DNA from 3 places in the Comamonas sp. F1-6 genome. Region 3 is predicted to be linked to each of the others. Evidence: predicted binding sites of a transcription regulator. Region 3 holds the regulator's gene; each other region holds the start of a gene.

Region 1 (3,275 bases), on a different contig from region 3:
GATACGCAGGCCGCCGCGCCCTCACCAGTTGGCTTCGCGCTCGGGCGTGGCACTGATATGGTGTATGGACAGATCGGCGCCGTCGAATTCCTGCTCCTGGCTCAGGCGCAGCCCCATGGTTTTCTTGAGCAGGCCATAGACCAGCAGGCCGCCGAGCGCTGCCCAGGCCACGCCCATCAGCGTGCCTATGAGCTGGGCCATCGGATGTACGCCGCCAAGCCCGCCCAGTGCCTGCGTGCCGAAGATGCCGGCTGCAATGCCGCCCCAGGCGCCGCACAGACCGTGCAGCGGCCACACGCCCAGCACATCGTCGATCTTCCATTTGTTCTGCGTCAGCGTGAACATGAAGACAAAGATGGCGCCGGCGGCAGCCCCCACGACCAGTGCCCCCAGAGGGTGCATCAGATCCGAGCCCGCGCAGACGGCAACCAGACCGGCCAGCGGGCCGTTGTGCACAAAGCCCGGGTCGTTTTTGCCCACGGCCAGGGCAGCCAGCGTGCCGCCCACCATGGCCATTAGCGAGTTCACGGCGACCAGACCGGAGATCTTGTCCAGGCTCTGGGCACTCATCACATTGAAGCCGAACCAGCCCACGATCAGAATCCAGGCTCCCAGCGCCAGGAAGGGAATGCTGGAGGGGGGCGTGGCGGCGATCGCTCCGCCCTGGCGGTAGCGATTGCTGCGCGGACCCAGCAGCAGCACGGCGCCAAGAGCGATCCAGCCGCCCACGGCGTGGACCACCACGCTGCCGGCAAAGTCGTGGAACTCGGCACCGGTCAGCGCCTTGATCCAGGCCTGCACGCCGAAATGCTGGTTCCAGGCAATGCCCTCGAAGAAGGGGTAGATCAGGCCCACGATCATGGCCGTGGCGATCAGCTGGGGCCAGAACTTGGCGCGTTCGGCAATGCCGCCCGAGATGATGGCGGGAATGGCGGCCGCGAAGGTCAGCAGAAAGAAGAACTTGACCAGGCCGTAGCCGTTGAGTGTCGTCAGCTGCTCGGCACCCACGAAAAAGTGCGTGCCGTAGGCCACGCCATAGCCGAGCGCGAAATAGACCACGGTGGAGACCGAGAAGTCGACCAGGATCTTGACCAGGGCATTGACCTGGTTCTTGCGGCGCACGGTGCCCAGCTCCAGGAAGGCGAAACCGGCGTGCATGGCCAGGACCATGACGGCGCCCATCAGAATGAACAGGGCATCCGCGCCCTGTTTTAGTGCTTGCATGAAAACGCTCCAGCTGAAATTTGCTATTTATTGGTGCGAAATTGCGTAAAAAACCCGCAATGCACTAAAAGAAAGCAAGAATTGCGCCAGGCTGGAGTGGGTGCTTCCGCACCGTTGCGGGCGCGGCCGGCCTATTTGACGAACTGGTTGAGCTGGATGATGGGCATGAGCACGGCCAGCACGATGAGCATGACCACCAGTCCCATGACGACGATGAGCAGCGGCTCGAGGATCGTGGCCAGGTGCATGGCACGGCGCTGGACCTCGGTGGACAGCTGGGTGGCGGCACGCTGCAGCATCAGCGGCAGCTGGCCCGTCTGCTCGCCCAGCCGGGCGAACATGGCGACCAGGCCCGGAAAGCGCTTCTTCTGAGCCAGGGCCGAGGCCAGTGGCGCGCCTTCGCGCACCAGCACCAGCGCATCCATGGCATCGGCGCGCAGGGCGCGGTTGTTCAGCGTCTCGGCCGCAGCCTGCAAGGCCTTGAGAATGGGCACGCCCGCTCCGGCCAGCATGGCCAGAGTGCCGGCAAAGCGCGCCGCGTTATAGCTGCGCGAGAGCCGGCCTATGAGCGGCAGACGCAGCCACTGGGCATCGAAGCGCTCGCGAAACGCCTCGTTCCTGAGCGCCAGCCGAAAGCCCACGGCAGCCAGCAGCAGCACGGCCAGCATGAGCCAGCCGTAGTGGCGCACAAAGTCGCTGATGCCGAGCATGACCACGGTGAGAAACGGCAGCGCACGCTTGGTGCCGGCAAACACGCCGGCCACCTGCGGCACCACATAGCTGACCAGAAAGATCACGATGACGATGGCCACCAGCGTCACGATGGCCGGATACAGCGAGGCGCCGATGAGCTTGGACTGCAAGGCCTGGCGCGCCTCCAGGTCGTCGGCCAGGTTTTCCAGCACCGGACCCAGGCTGCCGCTGGATTCACCGGCGCCGATCACGGCGCAAAAGATATCGGAAAACTCGCGTGGATGCTGTTCCAGCGCCCTGGCAAAGCTGGAGCCGGCATTGACCTCGGCCCTCAGCGCTGCGACCAGCTGATGCTGGCGTTCGTCCTCGGCTTCCTCGGACAGCGCAGCCAGTGCGCGTTCTATGGGCAGGCCGGAGCTGACCAGCCCCGAGAGCTGGCGGGTCCATACCGCGAGGCTGGTGGAGTTGAAGACCGGGCGCGTGAACCATCCGGAAGCGCCGGTGCGGCCCTGGCCCTTGCCTGCGGCGACGGGCTCGACCTGCAGCGGCACCAGGGCCTGGCTGCGCAGCTGGCTGCGCGCGGCACGGGCGTTGTCGGCTTCCAGGGTGCCCTTGCGGGTCTGGCCCTGGGCATCCAGGGCTTCAAAGGTAAAGGCGGGCATGCGCGAATCGATCTGACAGGTGAGGGGTTAGTGCAGATGGTAGCGACTAATGATGTCAGCACTTCGGCGTTTGAGAGAGCGAACCCGGCTTGACGCAGGTCAGGACTGCCGCGGCTGAGGTCGGCACAATGGTCTGCCGATTCAAGAATGCGAGGTTTCGATGCTCAAGGACAAGGTTGCATTGGTGACGGGGGCTGCATCCGGCATAGGCCGTTGTGTGGCGCTGACATGGGCCAGGGAAGGCGCGCGGGTGGTGCTGGCCGACCTCAACGAGGAGCAGGGCCAGGAGAGCGCGGCCCTGGTGCGCGAGCTGGGTGCCGAGGCACTGTATCTGCGCGCCGACGCCGGCAGCCCGGCGGATCATGAAGCGCTGGTGGCCCTGACCATGCGCCACTTCGGCAGGCTGGACGTGGCCTGCAACAACGCCGGCATCGGCGGAGCCAGCGCGCCAACCGCCGACTATCCACTCGATGCCTGGGAGCAGGTGCTGCGCGTCAATCTCTCGGGTGTCTTCTATGCCTGCAAATACCAGATTGCCGCCATGCTGCAAGGCGGTGGCGGCTCCATCATCAATATGGCGTCCATCCTCGGTGCAGTGGGCTTTGCCAACTCTGCGGCCTATACGGCCGCCAAGCATGGCGTGCTGGGTCTGACCAAGGCCGCTGCGCTCGAATATTCAGCCCAGGGCGTGCGCGT
Region 2 (3,275 bases), on a different contig from region 3:
TCAGCGAGAGCTTTCAGCATGCCAACGTGCGCATCTGGTTTGGCCAGTTGGGCGAGCGCCTGTGGATCAGTCCACGCTTTCACCGCCGCCACCACGCCATCGGTATTGGCCACGAACCCATGGCGCCCGTGCGCAACAAGAAGGTGCATGGAAACAATTTCGGCGTATTGTTGCCCTGGTGGGACATATTGTTTGGCACGGCCAACTTTGATCTGCGCTATGACCCCACTGGCATTCGCGATCAGGTGCAAGCGAATGCAAAAGGACAATTGCGCGACTATGGCCGTGGCTTCTGGGCGCAGCAGTGGCTGGCTGTCCTGCGATTGATGGGTCGCGCATAAGCCAATCCTTGAGTATGCTTGCCAGCATGAGCTTGCTACTCGACTCTTTTTGGCGTGCCATGGCGTATTGCCTGCATAAGCGGGTCATTGTCTGGTCACTCTTGCCGCTGCTGGCCATGGCTTTGATGGCCTGGCTTCTTGGTTACTTCTTCTGGGCCGATGCGGTCCTCAAGGTGCAAAGCCTGCTGGACGGGGTGGGCTGGCTGCATTCCTTGTGGCTATGGCTGCAAGGGCTGGGCCTTGGGTATGCCTCGGAGGTGGTGGCTTCCATTTTTGTTGTGTTGGGCGCAATGCCGGTACTCGTGGTGCTGGTTTTGCTGCTGGTAGGCCTGTTCATGGCACCAGTGCTCACGCAGCTGGTGGCCGAGAAACGCTTTGTCGGTCTCGAGAAAAAGCATGGCGGCTCCACCATGGCCAGCCTGGTCTGGTCGGGCGGCTCCACGCTGATTGCGCTGCTGGCCTTGTTTGTCACTCTGCCGTTATGGGTGTTCCCGCCGCTGATGCTGGTGGTGGCGCCTTTGATCTGGGGATGGCTCACCTACAGGGTCATGGCATTTGACGCCTTGTCCGAGCATGCCAGCAAGGACGAGCGCCGGGCCCTGTTTGCCCGTCATCGCATGTCGCTCATTCTGATGGGCGTGATCTGCGGCTATCTGGGTGCAGCGCCCGGTGTGGTCTGGATTTCCGGGCTGCTGTTCCTGGCTGCTTTCTGGATTCTTGTGCCCATTGCCATCTGGATCTATGCGCTGGTGTTTGCCTTCTCTGCACTGTGGTTTGCCCACTTCTGTCTGGCGGCGCTGGAGCAGATGAGGGCGCAGACCATGCCGAGTGCTGCCGACCCGCAGGTCCCGTTTGCACCTGGTGCAGATGATTCGGATGGTGCAGCTTCGGTGGCTCGCTGAAAAGCGTCTGCAGCAGGTTGAATCAGGTGCCATGCACCAAAAACAATCTTGTTTCAGAAATGCACCAAATTGGTGTCAATTAATTCACCAAGATGGTGCAATTGTTTAGCGTGCTCTGGCAGTGAGACAATGCGCGTCTGTTTGGTGCAGTTTGCAGATGCAGCTCTGGTAAGTGCTTATGTCTTGTGCCGAATATCTTTACACCAAGGCTCGGTTTCGGTGCGCAGATGTTGTTGCGAGGCGCCGAGGTCGAGTTGGCACGCAAACTGCTAGATACTATTCATTCTTTATTTGATCAGCCAAAGTTGGCAGGAGAGATCTAATGGCGAAGACCGTTGCAGACGTGATGCAGATGGTGCAGGATAACGAGGTCAAGTTCGTGGACCTGCGCTTTACCGATACCCGCGGCAAGGAACAGCACGTGACCGTGCCCGTGTCGCACTTCGACGAGGACAAGTTCGCCTCGGGCCATGCTTTCGACGGTTCTTCCGTTGCCGGCTGGAAGGGTATCGAAGCCTCGGACATGCAGCTGGTTCCCGATCCCAACACTGCCAATATCGATCCCTTCTTCGAAGAAACCACACTGATTCTGCAGTGCGATGTGATCGAACCCGGTGATGGCAAGGCCTACGACCGCGATCCCCGTTCCATTGCCAAGCGTGCTGAAGCCTACCTGAAGGCTTCCGGCCTGGGCGATACCGCTTACTTCGGTCCCGAACCCGAATTCTTCATCTTCGACGGCGTGCGCTGGGGTACCGAGCCTCACAACCCCTTCTTCGAAATCGAAGAATACGAGGCTCCCTGGAACACCGGCACCAAGTTCGAGACCGGTAACCGTGGTCACCGTCCTCGCGTCAAGGGTGGCTACTTCCCAGTTCCTCCTGTCGACAGCACCCAGGACATGCGTGCAGAGATGTCGCTGCTGCTGGAAGCGGTCGGCATCCCTGTCGAAGTGTTCCACCATGAAGTGGCCGGCGCCGGTCAGAACGAAATCGGCACACGCTTCTCGACCCTGGTCGAGCGTGCCGACTGGACACAGCTGCAGAAGTACATCATCTGGAACGTGGCCAACACCTACGGCAAGACGGCAACCTTCATGCCCAAGCCCTACGCTGGCGATAACGGCTCCGGCATGCACGTGCACCAGTCCGTGTGGAAGGATGGCAAGAACCTGTTTGCCGGCGACGGCTATGCCGGCCTGTCCGACTTCGCCCTGTACTACATCGGCGGCATCATCAAGCACGCTCGTGCGCTGAACGCCATCACCAACCCTGGCACCAACAGCTACAAGCGTCTGGTTCCCGGCTTTGAAGCGCCCGTGAAGCTGGCTTACTCGGCCAAGAATCGCTCGGCCTCCATCCGTATTCCTTACGTCAGCAACCCCAAGGCTCGTCGCGTGGAAGCACGCTTCCCCGATCCTCTGATGAACCCCTACCTGGGTTTCGCAGCTCTGCTGATGGCCGGCCTGGACGGCGTGGAAAACAAGATCCATCCCGGCGAAGCCGCGACCAAGGATCTCTACCACCTGCCCCCCGAGGAAGACAAGCTGGTGCCTACCGTCTGCCACAGCCTGGATCAGGCTCTGGAAGCCCTGGACGCAGACCGTGCGTTCCTGACCAAGGGCGGTGTGTTCTCCGACAGCATGCTGGATGCCTACATCGAGCTGAAGATGGGCGAAGTGACTCGCTATCGCCAGTCGGTGCACCCTGTCGAATACGATATGTACTTCTCGCTGTAAAGCAGAGGTCAAAAAAGGCGGCGCAAGCCGCCTTTTTTATTGAGCGCTCGCTGCGGCGGGCGTGGCAGCAAAGGAACCAAACGGGTTGGTGGCGGTCAAGTAGTCAATAAAAGCCGCAGGCTTGGAGCGATACTCAGGGTATTGCGGACTTGCGGCCGCCGTCTGCCTGAGAGGACCGAATGAAGAAGTTTTATGTGTTGTCGTTGCTGTGTCTTGCATCCGGGCTGGTTTCTGCCCAGGATGTGATCTACCGCTGCGGCAATGAGTACACCAACAATGTTTCGCAGGCCAAGG
Region 3 (3,275 bases):
ATGCGGGCTCGCTGCGCTATCACCTGGCCGTGCTGGCCCCCAACGACGACCGCTGCATGATCGAGGTCGACGGCAAGCCCTATAGCTGGCGCGAAGGCGAAGGCGTGATCTTCGACGAAACCTATATGCACTGGGCCGAGAACCGCTCGGAAGGCAACCGCATCGTGCTGTTTTGCGATGTGGAGCGCCCCATGACCAATGGCTTTGCCCAGTGGCTCAATCACTGGCTGGGCAAGAACGTGGTGGCCGCCGCCAGCTCGCCCAACAACGAGGGCGACCCGCGCGGCATGATCAGCAAGCTGTTCAAGATCTCGTTCTATGCCGGCAAGTACCGCCGCGCCTTCCGCGACTGGAATCCGACCTTCTACAAGATCCTCAAGTTCGGACTGATGATCGGCGTGCTGGTCTGGTTTATCTGGTGGTTGGTTTCTTGATAACCCCCTGAGGCGCTACGCGCCTTCCCCTGGCCGGGCGCCCCCAAGGGGGACGGCAGCATCGCCGCAAGGGTGGCTCTTGCTCGCGGCGGCCCCTTACTTGAAGAATGCCTTATCAAGGCTGCCGCCCTAAATACAGAACAAGAAAGCCGCTGTGCGATGCATCAGCGGCTTTCTTGTTTCTGCGGTGCCCTACAGCGCCTTGCGCAGCGTGGTCGTCGGTATCTTGAGCTGCTCGCGGTACTTGGCGACGGTGCGGCGCGCGCACTCGATGCCCTGCTCCTTGAGCATGTCGGCCAGCTTGGCGTCCGACAGCGGCTTCTTGGCATCTTCGGCATCGACAAACTGCTTGATCAGCGCACGCACGGCCGTGCTGGAGGCACTGCCGCCGGTTTCCGTGCCCAGGCCCGAGCCGAAGAAATACTTGAGCTCGAACGTGCCCTGGGGCGTGGCCATGTACTTGGCGGTGGTCACGCGGCTGATGGTGGACTCGTGTAGGCCCAGCGTATCGGCAATATCGCGCAGCACCAGCGGGCGCATGGCCAGCTCGCCATGCACAAAGAAGTTCTTCTGCCGCTCCACGATGGCTTCGGAGACGCGCAAGATGGTGTCGAAGCGCTGCTGGATGTTCTTGATGAACCAGCGCGCCTCCTGCAGCTGCTGCTGCAGCGCCGCATGACCGTCGCTGTTCTTGTGGCGACGCAGCACGCCGGCATAGATGTCGTGCACGCGCAGACGCGGCATGACCTCGGGGTTGAGCTGCACGGAAAAGTCCGCCCGCCCCGAGCCGGCCCGCACCGGGCGCACGATGACATCGGGGATCACGATATGGCGCTCCACGTCGACAAAGCGGCGCCCCGGACGCGGCTCCAGCCTGGCGATAAGGGCCATGGCTTCGCGCAGTTGCTCCTCGCGTGCGCCGCACAGGCTGGTGAGCTTGCGCAGATCGCGCCGCGCCAGCAGGTCCATGGGCTGCGCGCAGATGGCCTGCGCCAGCAGCAGCCGGTTCATATGCGCCTCGGTCGTGCCCTCGTCCTCGGCGGTGCGGATCAGGTCGCGCAGCTGCAGCTGCAGGCACTCGGCCAGATCACGCGCTCCCACGCCCACGGGCTCCAGGCTTTGAAGCAGCTTCAGAGCAATGACAAAGTGCTGCTCCAGCTCCTCGCGCTCTTCCAGGTCGTCGCCGGCCAGGCTCTGCGCCAGCTCCTGCAGGGAATCCTCGAGATAGCCGTCGTCGCTGAGCGACTCGATGAGAAAGCGCAGCGCCGCCATGTCCGCCGCGCCCAGATGCAGGCTCAGCGCCTGACGATGGAGAAAGTCGGTCAGGCTCTGGTGCTCGCGCGCCAGATCGATGGCATCGGTTTCGTCATCGCCATCGCGGTTGCGCGTGGAGCTGCTGGCCGAGGGCGTATCCCACTCGCTACTGGATTCGCCACCCCATTCCCCGTCCTGGCCGTCCAGGCCCTCGGCCTCCCAGTTCAGCGTTTCAGGGGTTTCGGGGTTTGATGCCTCCGCTACCGTTTCAGTAGCTTGTTGCGCTTGCGATGCATCTCTTTCAGCATGAATACCATCTGAAGTACTATATTCACTGGCGCTATTAGCTACATCTACAGGAGCATCTCCCGCAGTTTCGGCCTCATCGCCCGCACGTTCCAGAAAAGGGTTGTCGACCAGCATCTGCTCGACTTCCTGCGCCAGCTCCAGGGTGGAAAGCTGCAGCAGCTGAATGGATTGCTGCAGCTGCGGCGTAAGCGATAAATGCTGCGAAACGCGTAGCGAGAGACCTGGCTTCATCGAGGCGCGGCCCCCAGACAATCATTGCAAACGCGCGCAGTGCTACGGGTTTGCCGCCGGGCCACCTCAAGGCAAACCTCGGCGCAGCCGGTCAGGGCCCCTTCTGGGGGCAGCGACCGCACAAAGTGAGGGAGCGTGGGGGTCATCACATCCTGAAATGTTCGCCCAGATAGACGCGGCGCACATCGGCGTTCTCCACGATCTCCTCGGGCGTGCCTTCGGCCAGCACATGGCCGTCGCTGATGATGAAGGCGTGGTCGCAGATGCCCAGCGTCTCGCGCACGTTGTGGTCGGTGATCAGCACGCCGATGCCGCGCTCCTTGAGGAAGCCGATGATGCGCTGGATCTCGATCACCGCGATCGGGTCGATGCCGGCAAAAGGCTCGTCAAGCAAAATGAAGCGCGGTTGCGTGGCCAGGGCGCGGGCAATTTCCACGCGACGGCGCTCACCGCCTGACAGCGCCAGCGCCGGCGACTGGCGCAGATGCTCGACGCGCAGCTCCTGCAGCAGGCCCGTGAGGCGCTTTTCGATCTCGTCGCGCGTCAGCGCCTTGCCCTGCTCGTCCTTTTGCAGCTCCAGCACGGCGCGCACATTGTCTTCCACGCTGAGCTTGCGAAAGATGGAGGCTTCCTGGGGCAGATAGGACAGGCCCAGGCGCGAACGCTGGTGAATCGGCATGCCGCCCACCGGCTGGCCGTCGATGAAGATCTCGCCGCCGTCGCTGCGCACCAGGCCCACGATCATGTAGAACGATGTGGTCTTGCCCGCTCCATTAGGGCCGAGCAGACCGACGACCTCGCCTTTTTGCACGGACAGGGACACATCCTTGACCACCTTGCGGCTGCCGTAGGACTTGGCCAGATGTTTGGCCTCCAGGCGGCTGTCGGACTCGCCGCTGCGGCTGCTGGAGAAAGTCGGCTCGCTCATTTCTTCTCGTCGGCTTTCTCGCCGCCCAGCGTCATGCTCTGGCGCAGCTGCGTGGCAGGTGTTGCAGGCTTGGGCTGTGCCCCCGGCGTTCCGTCCTTGGGCGCCATGATGGCGCGCAC

The links. The regulator sigma-54, encoded in region 3, starts transcription at its own class of promoters, with help from an activator protein. The targets are predictions, from matches to a motif close to TGGCANGNAANCTGCTTT.
Region 1: a site for sigma-54 is predicted at 1,296-1,313, ahead of AAIL66_RS12160 (ammonium transporter). Genes of this name have one in related genera too.
Region 2: a site for sigma-54 is predicted at 1,499-1,516, ahead of glnA (type I glutamate--ammonia ligase). Genes of this name have one in related genera too.

Annotation. Positions count from the first base shown of each region.
Region 1 is NZ_JBCPWN010000010.1:23,575-26,849, forward strand. It holds gene AAIL66_RS12160 (ammonium transporter) at 22-1,224, opposite strand; gene gspF (type II secretion system inner membrane protein GspF) at 1,356-2,579, opposite strand; gene AAIL66_RS12170 (SDR family oxidoreductase) at 2,740-3,275, shown strand, end outside.
Region 2 is NZ_JBCPWN010000017.1:12,483-15,757, reverse strand. It holds gene AAIL66_RS16810 (sterol desaturase family protein) at 1-341, shown strand, start outside; gene AAIL66_RS16805 (EI24 domain-containing protein) at 356-1,243, shown strand; gene glnA (type I glutamate--ammonia ligase) at 1,566-2,981, shown strand; gene AAIL66_RS16795 (hypothetical protein) at 3,161-3,275, shown strand, end outside.
Region 3 is NZ_JBCPWN010000030.1:23,435-26,709, forward strand. It holds gene AAIL66_RS22065 (aspartyl/asparaginyl beta-hydroxylase domain-containing protein) at 1-434, shown strand, start outside; gene AAIL66_RS22070 (RNA polymerase factor sigma-54) at 627-2,228, opposite strand; gene lptB (LPS export ABC transporter ATP-binding protein) at 2,374-3,156, opposite strand; gene lptA (lipopolysaccharide transport periplasmic protein LptA) at 3,153-3,275, opposite strand, start outside.